One region of the Enterobacter sp. CP102 genome, then DNA from elsewhere that is predicted to be linked to it. Evidence: predicted binding sites of a transcription regulator. Region 1 holds the regulator's gene; the other holds the start of a gene.
What was found. Region 1 encodes PurR, which represses purine synthesis genes. Its sites were predicted from a motif close to CANGCAAACGTTTGCNTG; they were not measured.
Positions count from the first base shown of each region.

Region 2: a site for PurR is predicted at 3,586-3,603, ahead of purE (5-(carboxyamino)imidazole ribonucleotide mutase). Genes of this name have one in related genera too.

Region 1 covers NZ_CP104014.1:1,999,141-2,007,248, forward strand. Annotated here, with positions in the region: gene punC (purine nucleoside transporter PunC) at 1-1,117, opposite strand, end outside; gene punR (DNA-binding transcriptional activator PunR) at 1,233-2,144, shown strand; gene purR (HTH-type transcriptional repressor PurR) at 2,161-3,186, opposite strand; gene N1249_RS09415 (YnhF family membrane protein) at 3,484-3,573, shown strand; gene N1249_RS09420 (MFS transporter) at 3,738-4,904, shown strand; gene sodB (superoxide dismutase [Fe]) at 4,943-5,524, opposite strand; gene N1249_RS09430 (C40 family peptidase) at 5,647-6,414, opposite strand; gene grxD (monothiol glutaredoxin 4) at 6,753-7,100, shown strand; gene rnt (ribonuclease T) at 7,174-7,833, opposite strand; gene gloA (lactoylglutathione lyase) at 7,929-8,108, opposite strand, start outside.
Region 2 covers NZ_CP104014.1:1,128,492-1,136,599, forward strand. Annotated here, with positions in the region: gene N1249_RS05270 (porin) at 1-718, shown strand, start outside; gene mnmH (tRNA 2-selenouridine(34) synthase MnmH) at 790-1,860, opposite strand; gene purK (5-(carboxyamino)imidazole ribonucleotide synthase) at 1,942-3,009, opposite strand; gene purE (5-(carboxyamino)imidazole ribonucleotide mutase) at 3,006-3,515, opposite strand; gene N1249_RS05290 (hypothetical protein) at 3,690-3,875, opposite strand; gene N1249_RS05295 (YdgH/BhsA/McbA-like domain containing protein) at 3,946-4,155, opposite strand; gene lpxH (UDP-2,3-diacylglucosamine diphosphatase) at 4,307-5,029, opposite strand; gene ppiB (peptidylprolyl isomerase B) at 5,033-5,527, opposite strand; gene cysS (cysteine--tRNA ligase) at 5,702-7,087, shown strand; gene malI (Mal regulon transcriptional regulator MalI) at 7,176-8,108, opposite strand, start outside.

The DNA of each region.
Region 1 (8,108 bases):
GGGCAACGGTCACCAACATCACACTGGTGGTGGTAAGCAGCGGCGTCGCAATCAGTGCCGATACTACCAGGCTTGCCAGGAAGCACAGCCCCAGTTGCAGTGTGTTCTGCAAGGCTGCCGCACGGCCCGTAGCCTGCGGGAATGGGCGTAAAGCCTGCGCCACTACAATCGGATAAATGGCACCGTTAGCAATCGCCATCACACAGAACGGGATCAGGATTTCTACCAGACCTGCGCCCGGAATAAAGCCGACGGCCCAGGTACCCACAACGCTTAACGCATACAGTACCAGCAGCCAGGGTAACATCTGCTGACCCTGCCATTTTTGCAGCGCCGCGCGGCAACCGTAACCACCTACCAGGAAGGCGATGGTCTGTGGAACATAGCTCAGGCCGATGGCGGCCGGGCTGTAACCCATCTCATGCAGAATAAAGGGGGAGCCGGTCAGCCATGCGAAGAAGCTGGCGGAGCAGGCAGCGTAGATAAGCACGTTGCCGCGGTACGCTTTGGTGCGCAGCAAAGAGGTAAAGGTAATCGGCTTCGCTTCCGGGTGCGTCTCTTTTTTATGCGCGGGTTTCAGGGCGAATGCGGGCAGCATCAGCACCAGAGTGATGGCAAACAGGGTGGCGAAAATCGCCTGCCAGTCGAAGTGCGCCAGGATCCAGCTGCCCAGCAAGGGAGCCAGCGCAGGGGAAAGGCCAACCAGCGGCATAATGGTGGCAAAAATCCGGTTAGTCCGTGAGGCCGGATAGTAATCCGTCACCAGCGCCTGCCAGGTGACCGCTGCGGCACAAACGCCGACGGCCTGAACAAAACGCAGCACCAGTAGCCAGGTCGCGTCGCGTACCCACAGCATCCCAAGGCAGCCCACGGCAAAAATGGCCAGGCCCAGTAACAGCACCGGTTTACGACCAAAACGATCAGAGAGCGGTCCCCACAGCAGCTGCGCAAAGGCAAACCCGGCGAGGAACAAACTCAGGCTGGCGCTGATGGCTGCGGCAGGCGTTTGCAAATCTTCCTGCATGGCGGCGAATGCGGGTAAGTACATATCGGTAGCTAAAAAGCCCAGCACGCTTAAGCCGCCGAGCCAGACTAAAAAACCTTTCCTGGGTTGCATTGTTTTATTCTCCTTAAGGAGGCAGGTGTACGTTGGCGCAGAGTGTAGGGAGTGCAAAGCAGCTTGTGAAACGCTAATATTTGGCGGGTGCATTCAAATTTTTTGCAGGCAGAAAATGTGGTCAGATTATTCTCTTGAAGTTGTGGATGCTGTCGCCCGTAATGGCAGCTTCAGCGGAGCCGCGCAGGAACTCCACCGCGTCCCCTCGGCCATCAGCTACACGGTGCGTCAGCTTGAGGAATGGCTGGCGGTTCCGCTGTTTGAACGCCGCCATCGCGACGTGGAGTTAACGCCTGCCGGGGCGTGGTTTTTGAAAGAAGGGCGTTCTGTTATCAAAAAAATGCAGATCACCCGTGAACAGTGTCAGCAGATTGCAAACGGCTGGCGAGGGCATCTGTCTATTGCAGTGGATAACATCGTCAAACCCGAACGTACCCGGCAGATGATTGTCGATTTTTATCGCCACTTCTCCGATGTCGAGCTGCGGGTATCCCAGGAAGTCTTTAACGGTGTCTGGGATGCACTGGCAGACGGCAGGGCAGAGATGGCGATCGGCGCAACACAGGCCATACCCGTAGGGGGACGTTACGCATTTCGCGATATGGGAATGTTAAGCTGGAAATGCGTGGTGGCAAGCGATCACCCGCTGGCGGCAATGCCGGGACCGTTAAGTGACGATACCTTGCGTAACTGGCCCTCGCTGGTGCTGGAAGATACGTCACGCTCGCTACCCAAGCGTGTAACCTGGCTGCTGGATAACCAGCGGCGGGTGATTGCGCCAGACTGGGAGTCGTCCGCGACCTGCCTCACTGCCGGGTTATGTGTGGCGATGGTGCCGGTCCATTTTGCCAGACCACGAATCGATGCCGGAGAGTGGGTTGCTCTTGAGCTGGAAAACCCGTTCCCGGACGCGGCATGTTGTCTGACCTGGCAGCAAAGCGATGTATCGCCCGCGATGGCGTGGCTGCTGGATTATCTGGGAGACAGTGAAACGCTGAACAGGGAGTGGTTACGGGAGCCAGATTAACTGGCTCCGTACACGATTAACGGCGGTAGTCGCGGAAAGGACCATCCGCAACGGAGCGACGCTCAATAAGACGCGGGTGGACTTCAATTGACTGTGACTCTTCACGTTTGTTAACGATCCTGTCCATCAGCATATTGAAGGCAGTTTCACCCAGAGAATCTTTCGGCTGGTGAATGGTGGTCAGCGCCGGAGTGAAGAAACGCGCGTTGCGCACGTTGTCATACCCGATCACAGAAATATCCTGCGGTACGCGCAGACCCAGCTCATCGGCAGCACAAAGCGCACCCATTGCCATAATATCGCCGCCGCAGAAGACGGCAGTCGGACGATGCGGCTGGGAGACAATCTGCTGCATCGCGCGATAACCGGATTCAGGCTCAAAGTCACCCTGAACAATCCAGTTTTCCGGTACGGTGATCAGCGCTTCTTCCATGGCTTTCATAAACCCGGCCAGACGGCCTGCACCGGTGTTACGCTCCAGCGGGCCCGGGATCACGCCGATCTCGCGGTGACCGCGTTCCACCAGATAACGACCGGCCATGTAGCCGCCTTCGAAGGCGTTATCGATAACGGAATCGGTAAAATCGGCGCGCGCTTCACCCCAGTCCATCACCACCATCGGGATGTGCCGATACTCTTCCAGCATCGAGAGCACAGATTCCGGGTATTCAGAACACATGACCAGCAGGCCATCCACGCGTTTTTGCGCCATCATCGACAGGTACGCGCGCTGTTTCTCAAGGTTGTTCCACGCGTTACCCAGGATCAGGGTATAGCCTTTCTGGAAGCAGTTTTTCTCGACCGCTTCGATGATCTCTGCGAAATACGCAGCTTCACTGCTGGTGGCCAGCAAACCAATGGATTTGGTGTGATTAACTTTCAGACTACGCGCGACCGCACTTGGCGAATAGTGCAGTTCTTTGATCGCCGCCCAGACGGCATTACGCGTCTCTTCCGCTACAAAACGGGTTTTGTTAATTACATGTGATACGGTTGTAGTGGAAACGTTTGCGCGTTTTGCCACGTCTTTAATTGTTGCCATTAAATGTCACTCCAGACCATATCCTAAGCTCCTGAAAAACTTGAAGGTAAACGTTTGCCTTCTCTCACCCTTATCACGCAATCTGGAATTGCGACACGCCGGGAAAACGACACAGGACGTCAGGAGGGGGTCAATGGCCGGTACGCTAATAAATTTAGCGTGGAATTTTGTCCTATCTTGATGAAAAGGGGAAGAGCAAAAGTGGATATCAGTTTAAATCCAGGAAGATTTTTGACGTAAACTGTGTAAAAATGAGCAAGCTCACTTTTCGTAAGGTGATTAAAAGGAGAAAAATTGATGAGTACCGATCTTAAGTTTTCGCTGACGACCACCGTTATCGTGCTGGCTCTGATTGTTGCCGCGGGTCTGACGGCTGTATTGCACTGATTCAAACGGGGGGAGAACGCTCTCCCTCCGGATTTTCCCCGATTGTTACTTCTCCGGCAAAAATCTTTTGCCAAATTGTTAACTTCTCATTTTTTGTGATTGGTGTCATGCTTTTGACTTCTTTGTTCTGTGTCGCGGTACGACACGGCATCCGGAGTTGACTCATGAAAATCAATTTTCCACTGCTGGCCCTGGCGATTGGCGCTTTTGGGATTGGCACCACCGAATTTTCCCCGATGGGGTTATTGCCTGTTATCGCCCGGGGTGTGGACGTCTCTATCCCTGCGGCCGGTATGTTGATTAGCGCCTACGCAATTGGTGTGATGGTAGGGGCACCGTTAATGACGCTGCTGCTTTCACACCGTGCGCGCCGTAATGCGCTGATTTTCCTGATGGCCATTTTTACGCTGGGGAATGTGCTTTCTGCGCTTTCACCGGATTACACCACGCTGATGCTGTCACGTATCCTGACCAGCCTTAACCACGGTGCTTTCTTCGGACTGGGTTCGGTGGTTGCCGCAAGCGTGGTGCCTAAACATAAGCAGGCCAGCGCCGTGGCAACCATGTTCATGGGCCTGACCATCGCCAATATCGGCGGTGTCCCTGCGGCCACGTGGCTGGGTGAAGCCATCGGCTGGCGTATGTCGTTCCTGGCAACCGCTGCACTGGGTGTGATTGCGATGGTCGCACTGTTCTTCTCGTTGCCAAAAGGCAGCGCTGGTGAACGCCCGGATGTACGCAAAGAGCTGTCCGTGCTGGTGCGTCCTCAGGTGTTGTCTGCGCTTCTGACCACGGTACTGGGGGCAGGGGCGATGTTTACGCTCTATACCTATATTTCGCCCGTGCTGCACGATATTACTCATGCCACGCCGGTCTTTATTACCGCGATGCTGGTGCTGATTGGCGTAGGGTTCTCTATTGGTAACTATCTGGGCGGCAAGCTGGCAGATCGTTCCGTGAGCGGCACGCTGAAAGGCTTCTTAACGCTGCTGATTGTCATCATGGTGGCCATTCCGTGGCTGGCGCGTAACGAGTTTGGCGCGGCCATTGCGATGGTGGTATGGGGTGCAGCAACCTTTGCCGTGGTTCCACCGTTGCAGATGCGTGTCATGCGTGTGGCTCATGAGGCACCTGGACTCTCTTCATCCGTGAATATTGGTGCGTTTAACCTGGGTAATGCGTTGGGTGCAGCGGCTGGCGGTGCAGTGATTTCGGGTGGCCTGGGGTACAGCTTTGTGCCGGTGATGGGAGCGATTATTGCCGCTCTGGGGTTACTGCTGGTATTGATGTCGGGTCGTAAACAGCCAGAAACGGCCTGCGCTGCTGAATAATCAAAAAACGCAGAAGGGCGAACCCTTCTGCGTGTCTCTTACGCTGCGAGGTTCTTCGCAACAAATTCCCAGTTAACTAGCGCCCAGAAATGCTCCAGGTAGTTCGGACGCGCGTTACGGTAATCGATGTAGTAAGCATGTTCCCACACATCGACGGTCATCAGCGGAGTTGCGCTGGTGGTCAGCGGTGTACCCGCGTTGGATGTTGATACGATAGCCAGTTTGCCATCGGCTTCTTTCACAAGCCAGGTCCAGCCGGAGCCAAAGTTTTTAATCGCTGCGTCAGTGAATTTTGCTTTGAAATCAGCAAAGCTGCCGAACGCAGCATTGATGGCGGCGGCCAGTTCACCGGTTGGTTCTCCGCCTGCATTCGGTGCCAGGCAGTGCCAGTAAAACGTGTGGTTCCAGACCTGAGCGGCGTTGTTAAACACGCCACCTTCAGAGCTACGCACGATCTCTTCCAGCGTTTTGCCTTCAAAGTCAGTGCCTTTGATCAGATTGTTCAGGTTGGTGACATACGTCTGATGATGTTTGCCGTAGTGATATTCCAGGGTTTCCACGGAAATGTGTGGAGCCAGGGCGTCTTTTGCATACGGTAATGCAGGTAATTCGAACGACATTGCTTCTCTCCTTATTATTTTTTATGTTGCCAATAACCATACGGACAACAAGGATAGAGTAGCAAATTGAAAGGGTATGCAAAAGAGGAACTTACCCCGCCGCAGACGCGGCAGGGCAGGGATTAACGAATGGTTTTCGGGGTCATCACTCGGCGTGCGCCAACGTAGTGGCGTACCCAGTAATCTTCGCTCAGAGAAGTGATTTGAATGTCCTGGCCGCTACGGGGGGACTGGATGAATTTCCCGTTACCCACGTAAACACCCACGTGGTCAGCCGTGCCGCGCCCCTGAGTGCGGAAGAACACCAGATCGCCGTTTTCCAGCTCACCACGATCGACCGGTGAAGCATCGCGCAGGTGATACATTTCGTTTGCGGTACGCGGAATACGGAATTTCACCAGATCTTTGTAAGCGTAATACACCAGACCGCTGCAATCGAAACCGGTACGGGGTGAGGTTCCGCCCCAGCGATAAGGTTTGCCAATTTGCCCCATCAGCTTGTTCATCGCGGTTTTTTGCGCTTTCTGGACGCGTACTTTATGCACTTCCGCAACCTTCATTCCTTTAACGCACTTCACTTTGTGACCTTTGCGGGTCGTGCATTTTTCGGTAACGAGATTAGCGGCAGTTTGCTGGGCTTTGCGCGAGCTGGATGAGGTTGTGTGAGTGATTTTGGCTTTGCTGGAGGCAGTACGTTTTGTCTGTGCGGTGGTTTTTTTCTTTTCGTTCTTACTGCTGGTTTTTTTCTTACGTTCTGTGACTTTCGCCAGGTGCGTTTTTTGTACAGCAGAATGCCGCGCCTGCTGGGAGGCGTTAGCCACTGGCGTGAAAGAGAGTGTCGTAAACAATAAAGCACAGAGCGTGATCGAGATTTTATTTATCCGCGCCACTGGCCAGTCCCCTGGTAAATGCAGGTCATCAATCATACCTGCGTGTGATTTTCAAAACCCGTCGATTCTAATCTATAAAAACCCGATAAGTTAATAGCATTTTTCAATCTAAAATTATGTTTCGTTAGCAAGTGCAAAAAAATTCATCAATCTGTAGCACTATTGTTTACTCCTTAAGCAAAACCTTACCCGCAGCAGGGTTAAGCTACATTTGGAATGCAACTTATGCCGGTAACGTTTAAAATATATAGACGTGAAAAAAATGTTATTTTCCGATGCCGCTCTGAACCGCTACAATGTCAGACGAATGCCGTAACAGAAGTTAAAGGAAGCAAGACATGAGCACCACTATTGAAAAAATCCAGCACCAGATTGCTGAAAACCCAATTCTCCTGTACATGAAAGGTTCTCCGAAGCTGCCAAGCTGCGGTTTCTCCGCACAAGCAGTTCAGGCGCTGTCTGCCTGTGGCGAGCGCTTTGCTTACGTTGATATCCTGCAAAACCCGGACATTCGCGCTGAGCTGCCAAAATACGCAAACTGGCCGACCTTCCCGCAGCTGTGGGTTGATGGTGAGCTGGTTGGCGGTTGCGACATCCTGATCGAAATGTATCAGCGTGGCGAACTGCAACAGCTGATCAAAGAAACCGCTGCTAAGTACAAAACTGAAGAACCAGACGCAGAGTAAGTTATCTGCGAAAATAAAAAAGCGACCCGTCGAGGTCGCTTTTTTTTGTCGGGAGGCGCTGCGCTTACCCGACCTACGATTGAATATCTGCCTCATCGCCCATCGGTAGCGGCCAGCCGCCAAGACGTTTCCAGCGGTTCACAATTTCGCAGAACAGTTCGGCCGTGCGTTCGGTGTCATATAACGCGGAATGCGCCTGAGTCCCGTCAAACGCAATTCCTGCCGTGATGCAGGCTTTGGATAATACCGTTTGTCCCAGCGCCAGGCCGCTCAGGGCTGCGGTGTCGAAGGTAACAAACGGATGGAAAGGGTTGCGTTTGAGCGATGCACGTTCGGCAGCCGCCATCATAAAACTGTGATCGAAGGTTGCGTTATGCGCCACCATGATCGCGCGGCTGCAATCATTGTCCTTCATGCCTTTGCGCACCATTTTGAAAATGGCGTGCAGTGCATCGTATTCGCTTACAGCGCCACGCAGGGGGTTATGCGGGTCAATGCCGTTAAAGGCCAGCGCTTCTGGCTGTAAGTTGGCACCCTCGAACGGGTCAACGTGGAAATGCAGCGTGGTGTCCGGTGAAATCCAGCCCTGTTCATCCATCTTCAGCGTGATGGCGGCAATTTCAAGCAGCGCATCGGTTTTAGCGTTAAATCCGGCTGTTTCTACATCAATGACAACGGGATAAAAACCACGAAAACGGTCGCACAGACCGGTAAATTGAGCGTTATCGGACATCAGGGTCTCTTACATGGGGAAAAAGCAGTGCGCATTATGGCAAATTTTAAGAGGGGATGCAGTAAAACTACGGGCGCATATTGCGCCCTGCGGGATCAGTTGCCCAGACCGCGACCAGCGTCTTTGGCTTCAATCAGCTCGATTTTGTAACCATCTGGATCTTCAACAAAAGCAATGACCGTGGTGCCACCTTTGACCGGGCCAGCTTCACGGGTCACGTTGCCGCCGTTGCTGCGGATGCGTTCGCAGGCTTCAGCGGCATTTTCCACTTCCAG
Region 2 (8,108 bases), 870 kb from region 1:
CGTTTACTATGATGTGGTTGGCGCGAAAACCGATATCTGGGACTACGACATGATCGGCCAGGCACCAGGTAACGGTATCAACGGCGACTACGACGGTTCTTATCGTTCACGCAAGATGCTGAAATATAAGAAAACCGTGGGCGATGCTGATATCTATGCATCCTACCTGTTCGAAGACGGTGAATACCTGCCAGGCAATGGCCTGCGTTACAAACGTAAAGGCGGCGGTTCACTGGGTCTGGATTATCACCTGACCAAAGATCTGACCTGGGGTACGGCGTGGAACTACACCCGCGCGGAAATGCGTAACCCGGAAAACAGCGACAGCAAAACCTACGATCAGAACATCCTGGGTACGGCGCTGAGCTGGACGCCTGATAACTGGACCTTCTCCGCGGGCGGCGGCTGGTACCAGAACTTCATGACCACCAAAAAAGTATCTACCAACAACTACTTTGCCGGTGACGCATGGGGTATTGAGTACTTCGCGGGCTACAAATTCCCAATCGGTCAGTATGCGGTTAAATCTATCCAGCCTTACTTCATGGGCGATCGCATCGAATACGTGAATGGTCGTAACTACCAGCGTATCGACAACGGCGTGGGTATCAGCTTCCAGCTGGATTACGGTTTCCGTGTTGACTACGAGCACGTGTTCACCTCCAGCACCGACGATCTGGGCGATATGAACCTGGTGCGTCTGCGTTACGACTTCTAAGTCGTCTGTTTCCCCGGTGGCGCTGCGCTTACCGGGGCTACAAAGCACGCGTAGGCGCCACCCGGCTTTTATCAGCGATCAAGCCACTCGGCTATTTCTTCGAACGTCCCGCGATACACAATCTTCTCTGCTTTCTTCTCCAGCTGATAGCCGTACATTGGGTCGTAATAATCATTCAACAGCGGCGCAAGCCAGCTAAAGTGCGCCCCGGTGCTGCCGGAACGTTGCTGTTCCAGAAGTGCGCTATCTAATAACGCGGTAAATTCAGCAAAGCGCTGTAGCCCCAGGCGGCGGCGAATGGCGAACAGACCGTGGTGCAGATACTCGCTGTACTCCTTCCAGCCTGTCTCTTCCCCATATGCGGCAGAAAAATCGGCCCACATATGGTCGAAATACTCTTCGCGCAGGCGCTCAAGGCGAATGTCGAACGGGTCGTCCACCACCACAATTGACGACTGCATCATGCGATCGCGCAGGCACTCCGGCAGGTGGTTAGAGCCAATCATGCGGCCTTCGTCTTCCAGCACCCAGCGTGCGGCATCTTTTTTTAATAGCTCAACCGCCAGCTGGTTCTCAAAACTTGCCTGCGAAAGCTGCGGCGTGAGCGTGCGGCCAAACGACGAGCCCCGATGGTGCGCCAGCCCTTCCAGATCGATCCCCTGCGCGTGCTGCTTCACCAGCAGGGTTTTACCGCTGCCGGTACAGCCGCCAATCAGCACCATCGGTTTTTGCACCTGCTCAACGGTGGCCTGAATGGCTGCCTGACGCAGCATCTTATAGCCACCTTTCACTAGCGGATAATCCACGCCGGCCTCTTTAAGCCAGGCCTGGGCGATATGCGAGCGCTGTCCGCCACGCGCGCAGCAGAAATAGCCGTCGGGATTTGCCAGGCTGGCTTCGCGCCAGGCCTGAATGCGCGCCTCGCGGGTGTCGCCTTTCACCAGGCTATGACCGAGCGCCAGCGCGGCTTCTGGCCCCTGACGTTTATAGCAGGTGCCAACGGCGGCGCGTTCGTCGTCGTTCATTAATGGCAGGTTGATTGCGGCGGGCATCGCGCCCTGTGCGAATTCGATCGGCGCGCGAACGTCGATTAAAGGGGTATCAGACGCGAGGATCGCGCGATAGTCCGTTCCATCGTGCATGGTGATTCCAGAAATCAAAACAGCAATGGAAGGGGATTTTACGCCGGGGAAGGGGAAGATCAACTCCCCGGCGGAGGAGACTTACGCGAGCTTCGACTGTGCCCAGACAATCCCGCTGGCGTACTCTGGTGGCAGCAGCGGAATAATGGCTTCAAGCGTCGCGCTCAGACGACCTTCATCGGTGTCGTTCAGGTTAAGGTGTCCCACCTTACGCCCCGGACGCACGTCTTTGTCGTACCAGTGCAGATGCACCAGTGGCAGCTTCAGCCAGTCGTAGTTCAGATCGGTACCGATCAGGTTGATCATCACCGACGGGCTGTTCACCACCGGCTGCGGCAGCGGCAGGTCTGTAATGGCGCGCAGGTGCAGCTCAAACTGGCTGATGGATGCGCCGTTTTGCGTCCAGTGCCCGCTGTTGTGCACGCGCGGAGCCAGTTCGTTAATCAGCAGCCCGGCAGGAGTGACAAAGCACTCCATCGCCATCACGCCCACATAACCCAGCTCATGCATGATGGCCGAGAGCATATCTTCTGCCTGTGCCTGCTGCGCGGCATTCGCCTGCGGGAAGGCGACGCTGGTGCGCAGAATGCCATCCTGATGCAGGTTGTGCGTCAGCGGATAAAACACGGTGCTGCCATCGTGTGCACGCGCGCCAACCAGCGAGACTTCGCCGCTAAAGTTGATGCCCTGCTCAACAATGCACTCACCGTAGCAATCATCCGGCAGTTCGGCGGTTTCGCTGGCACGTAAGCGCCACTGCCCGCGGCCGTCGTAACCACCCACGCGACGCTTCACAATCGCCAGTTCACCGAGCATGGCAAACACATCGTTCCACTCGCTTTTATCGGACAGCAACTGCCACGGCGCGGTCGCCAGACCAAGCTTGTCGAACAGCTGTTTTTGGGTCAGGCGGTCGGCAATGATCGGAAACACATCGCGGTTAACAAAAGCGTTATGACGCGCCAGCTCACGGGTCAGGGCTGTTTCCGGCCAGCGTTCGATCTCGGCGGTGATCACGCTCTGATGAAAAGGCACGGCTTCCGGTTCGGCATCCAGCCCGACGGGCCAGACGGAAATTCCCAGCGGTTCACCGGCCTGGCGCAGCATCCGGCCGAGCTGACCGTTGCCGAGAACGCAAACCTGTTTCATGCCGCACCCCGCGGATCCGGGTTATCCAGCACTTCGTCGGTCTGGGCTTTACGCCACTCAGCCAGACGCTGATGCAGGGCTTTATCGTGAGTCGCCAGAATCTGTGCGGCCAGCAGCGCAGCGTTTGCCGCACCGGCTTTGCCAATCGCCAGCGTACCCACCGGAATACCGCGTGGCATCTGAACAATAGAGTAAAGGCTGTCAACGCCGCTTAATGCTGCGCTTTGTACCGGAACACCTAATACTGGCACCAGCGTTTTTGCGGCAATCATGCCTGGCAGATGTGCTGCGCCGCCCGCACCGGCAATGATCACCTCGTAACCGTTCTCTTCAGCGCTTTCGGCAAAGCTGAACAGTTTATCGGGTGTACGGTGTGCGGAAACCACTTCAACGTGGTGCGGAACATTCAGGATTTCGAAGATTTCGGCGGTGAACTGCATGGTAGCCCAGTCGCTTTTGGACCCCATCACGATGGCGACACGCGCCGGATTATTGCGGGAAGACATGCGTCTTAAAACTCCTGTGGTGCGAAACACACTGCTTTCGAGGGCACAGAGAATAGCATGTAATACGGGCAAGGAAAACGGTTGCGCGGCTAAAACTTGAGCCGTTGTGGCCACCCGCGCATAACAAAACAGACCGCATCTGGCGGTCTGTTTAGCGAAAATCTCTGGCGATTTTTACAGGAGATTTCCTGCTGTCAGGTTTTCTTTATCGAATGCATGGCCGACATCAATATGATTTTCCATGCTGGTGTCGATATTCGAACCTGCTTCCGGGGTGGAGAAGTGATGCTCCGCCGCCATCGCGCCAGTGGACAGGACAGCGGCCAGCAGCAGGGTGCTCACGATGCTGATTGTTTTCATTCTCTGTTCCTTACTCATCGTATTGTCGCTGTCGCTGGTCTGTTTACTGGCGGCACGGCAATCAGGGGTCTTATTTAGTCAGTTCCGCAGTCATGTGAACGCGGTTGTTGAACTGTGCGCTGGTGATTTTGTATGACGCACCCTGTTCAGCAGCCTGAGCGGCAATTTTGGCTTCTGCACGGTCAATGGTAGAGGCGGTAGCACTGACGCTCTGAGCGAAAGAACCGAAAGAGATCAGAGAAAGAGCGGCAACTGCAACGAAAGTTTTGATGGATTTCATGGTCGTATTCCTTAAGTGTTTTGTCTGTAGTAGGGCGTGTTGCCCTGATGTGATAAATAATAGACCGACCATGGATTGATTAAAATCGAAACAATTTGCCAACATCATTCAAAAAAATTGAATTCATTTGATCATTTAGTGCGGTGGGGTATCAGAAAGGAAATGCGATCAGCTCCACGCTCTCGGGCGTGACTTTTACCATTGAGCCTTCGCTGTGCCAGGCTCCCAACACGACGCGATGAGCGGGTTCGCTGTTGATGGTAAGCGAATGGACGTCCGGGCGATGGGTATGACCGTGGATCAGCCATTGCACGCGATGTTTTTCCATCACATCGATAACCGCCTGTGGGTTAACGTCCATGATGGTCATGGATTTGCTGCTGTTGGCGGCTTTACTGCCTGCGCGCATTTTCGCAGCGATGCGATTGCGGATAAACAGCGGCAGAGCGAGGAACAGCGTTTGGATCCACGGGGTGTGGACTTTGGCGCGAAATGCCTGGTAGCCGGTATCGTCGGTGCAGAGCGTATCGCCGTGCATGATCAACACCTTACGGCCATACAGGTCGAGCACCTGTTCTTCCGGCAGTAAGGTCATGCCGCTTTCACGGGCATAACGTTTGCCGAGCAGGAAATCACGATTGCCGTGGATGAAGTAGCAGGGGACCCCGGAATCGACCAGCGCTTTAATGGCGGCGGCAATGTCGTGGTGCAGCGGGTTGGGATCGTCGTCGCCAATCCAGGCTTCAAACAGGTCGCCCAGAATGTAAAGCGCATCGGCGTTTTTGGCTTCACCGCGTAAAAAACGCAGAAAACCGGCGGTGATCGCCGGTTCTTCTGTTTGCAGGTGTAAATCTGCAATAAAGAGTGTCGCCACGAATTACTCGCTGACGGTCACGCTTGTAATCACAACGTCTTCTTTAGGAACGTCCTGGTGCATACCGCTGCGGCCAGTAGAAACGCCTTTGATCTTGTCAACAACGTCCATACCTTCAACCACTTCTGCGAATACGCAGTAGCCCCAGCCTTGCAGGCTTTCGCCAGAGAAGTTCAGGAAGTCGTTGTCAGCCACGTTGATGAAGAACTGCGCGGTTGCTGAGTGTGGAGCCTGAGTACGGGCCATTGCCAGCGTACCACGGGTGTTTTTCAGACCGTTGTTTGCTTCGTTTTTGATCGCTTCTTTAGTTTCTTTCTGGTTCATGCCAGGTTCGAAACCGCCGCCCTGGATCATAAAGCCGTTGATCACACGGTGGAAGATGGTGTTGTTGTAGAAACCTTCGCGGCAGTAGTCCAGGAAGTTTTTAACTGTTTCAGGCGCTTTGTCATCAAAAGTCTTGATTACGATATCGCCATGATTAGTGTGGAAAGTAACCATTTTTGCATCCTGTTCCGTTATTGTGGTGCGTCAACCCGTGTTCGGGTCACATATAGGGGCTTGTTATAGCATAACCACAGGATGCGATCACCTTGCATTGTGTGCTGCTTCGGGTTTGAATTACGGGTAGAATACCCGGTTTTCGTCCACACACGTGTTTACATGGAATCTTCGATGTTAAAAATCTTTAATACAATGACGCGCCAAAAAGAGGAATTTAAACCTATCCATGCCGGGGAAGTCGGCATGTACGTGTGTGGTATTACGGTTTACGATCTCTGTCATATCGGTCATGGCCGCACCTTTGTTGCTTTTGACGTGGTTTCTCGTTACCTGCGTTTTCTGGGCTACAACCTGAAGTATGTGCGTAACATCACCGACATCGACGACAAAATCATTAAACGCGCTAATGAAAACGGTGAGAGCTTTGTCGCGCTGGTGGATCGCATGATCGTTGAAATGCACAAAGACTTTGATGCATTAAATATTCAGCGCCCGGACAGCGAGCCGCGTGCGACCCACCATATTCATGAAATTATCGATATCACTGAGAAGCTGATCGAACGTGGTCACGCCTATGTGGCGGATAACGGCGACGTGATGTTCTCTGTGCCGACCGATCCGGCATACGGCAAATTGTCCCGTCAGGATCTGGATCAGTTGCAGGCCGGCGCGCGCGTTGACGTTGTTGACGTGAAGCGTAACCCGATGGACTTTGTCCTGTGGAAGATGTCCAAAGAGGGCGAACCAAGCTGGCCATCCCCGTGGGGTGAAGGCCGTCCGGGCTGGCACATCGAGTGTTCAGCGATGAACTGCAAACAGCTGGGCAAACATTTCGACATTCACGGTGGCGGCTCTGACCTGATGTTCCCGCACCACGAAAACGAAATCGCGCAGTCTACCTGTGCGCACGGCGGTGAGTACGTTAACTACTGGATGCACTCCGGAATGGTGATGGTTGACCGCGAGAAGATGTCGAAATCGCTCGGCAACTTCTTCACCGTGCGTGACGTACTGAAGTATTACGATGCGGAAACCGTGCGTTACTTCCTGATGTCCGGCCACTATCGCAGCCAGCTGAACTACAGCGAAGAGAACCTGAAACAGGCGCGTTCTGCGCTGGAGCGCCTGTACACCGCGCTGCGCGGTACCGACAAATCGGTAGCAGCAGCCGGTGGCGAAGCCTTTGAAGCGCGCTTTGTTGAGGTGATGAACGACGACTTCAACACCCCGGAAGCCTACTCCGTGCTGTTTGATATGGCGCGTGAAGTGAACCGCCTGAAATCAGAAGATATGGCAGCGGCCAATGCGTTGGCATCCCATCTGCGTAAGCTTTCTTCAGTGCTTGGCCTGCTGGAGCAGGAGCCGGATGTGTTCCTGCAAAGCGGCGCGCAGGCGGACAATGGCGAAGTGGCAGAGATTGAAGCCTTGATCAAAGCACGTCTGGAAGCGCGTCAGGCGAAAGACTGGGCGGCGGCAGATGCGGCGCGTAACCGTCTGACCGAGATGGGTATCATTCTGGAAGATGGCGCGCAGGGTACCACCTGGCGTCGTAAGTAAGTCTGTAACGCCCGGTCGCGCTGACGCTTACCGGGCCTACAACATCGTGACCGTAGGCCGGGTAAGGCGTAGCCGCCACCCGGCTTTTTTACGCCGATTCCCTTGCAATAAGTTGCCCGGAAAGGGTGATCCTCTGGGTTTGCAGTTCCGGCTCTTTCAGCTTGCGGATAATCAGCCCGGCGGCCTGACGCCCGGTTTCCTCGCTGGCTGACGACACGTAAGTGAACGACGGCGAGGTGAGATTGACGTGCAGCATATCCTCAAAACCCACCAGCGCGACCTGCTGGGTTAAAAACACATCTTTCCCGACGGTGCGGCCAACATGATGAATGCCTGAAATCGAGCCGATCATGGCATCGGGCGAGTGGCAGAGCAGGGCGGTAATGGTGTTGTTCTTCTCAAGAAGCTGGCGGGTGACAAAACTGGCCGCCTGGGTGTCGTCGCTACAGGCGGGAGCGGACTCCTCACGATTCACCAGGCCGTACTGGGCCATGGCGCTGCGAAATCCCAGCAAACGCTGCTCCCGGATAAGGCAACCTTCACGCCCGCCAATATAGGCAATATTGCGATGTCCGCGCTCGATCAGATAGCGTGTGGCGAGGTTAGCCGCCTGGCGGTTATCACGCATCACCAGATTGCAGGGCTCATTCAACAGCGACTGGGACACCACAACCAGCGGTAGCGGGCAATCACGGATCTGAGGGGGTAATGTCGAGGTGCGAGTATCCGACGCCAGATAAATTACACCGGCAACGCCCTGTTGTTTAAACGAAAGCAGGCAGCGCTCCAGATGTTCATGATCGTTGAGCGGCTGGCCAAGAAAAACCATGTATCCCTGTTTTTCCAGCTCCTGAACAATGCTCGCCATCACTTTGATGGAAAAACTGTCGCTGAAATCGCGCAGGATCAGGCCAATAAGGTTGGAAGTGTTAGCGCGAAGATTGGCTGCGGCCGTGTTGTGCACATAGCCAAGCGTATTGATGGCAGCGTGGACTTTCTCAATGGTGGCTTCTGAGATTTT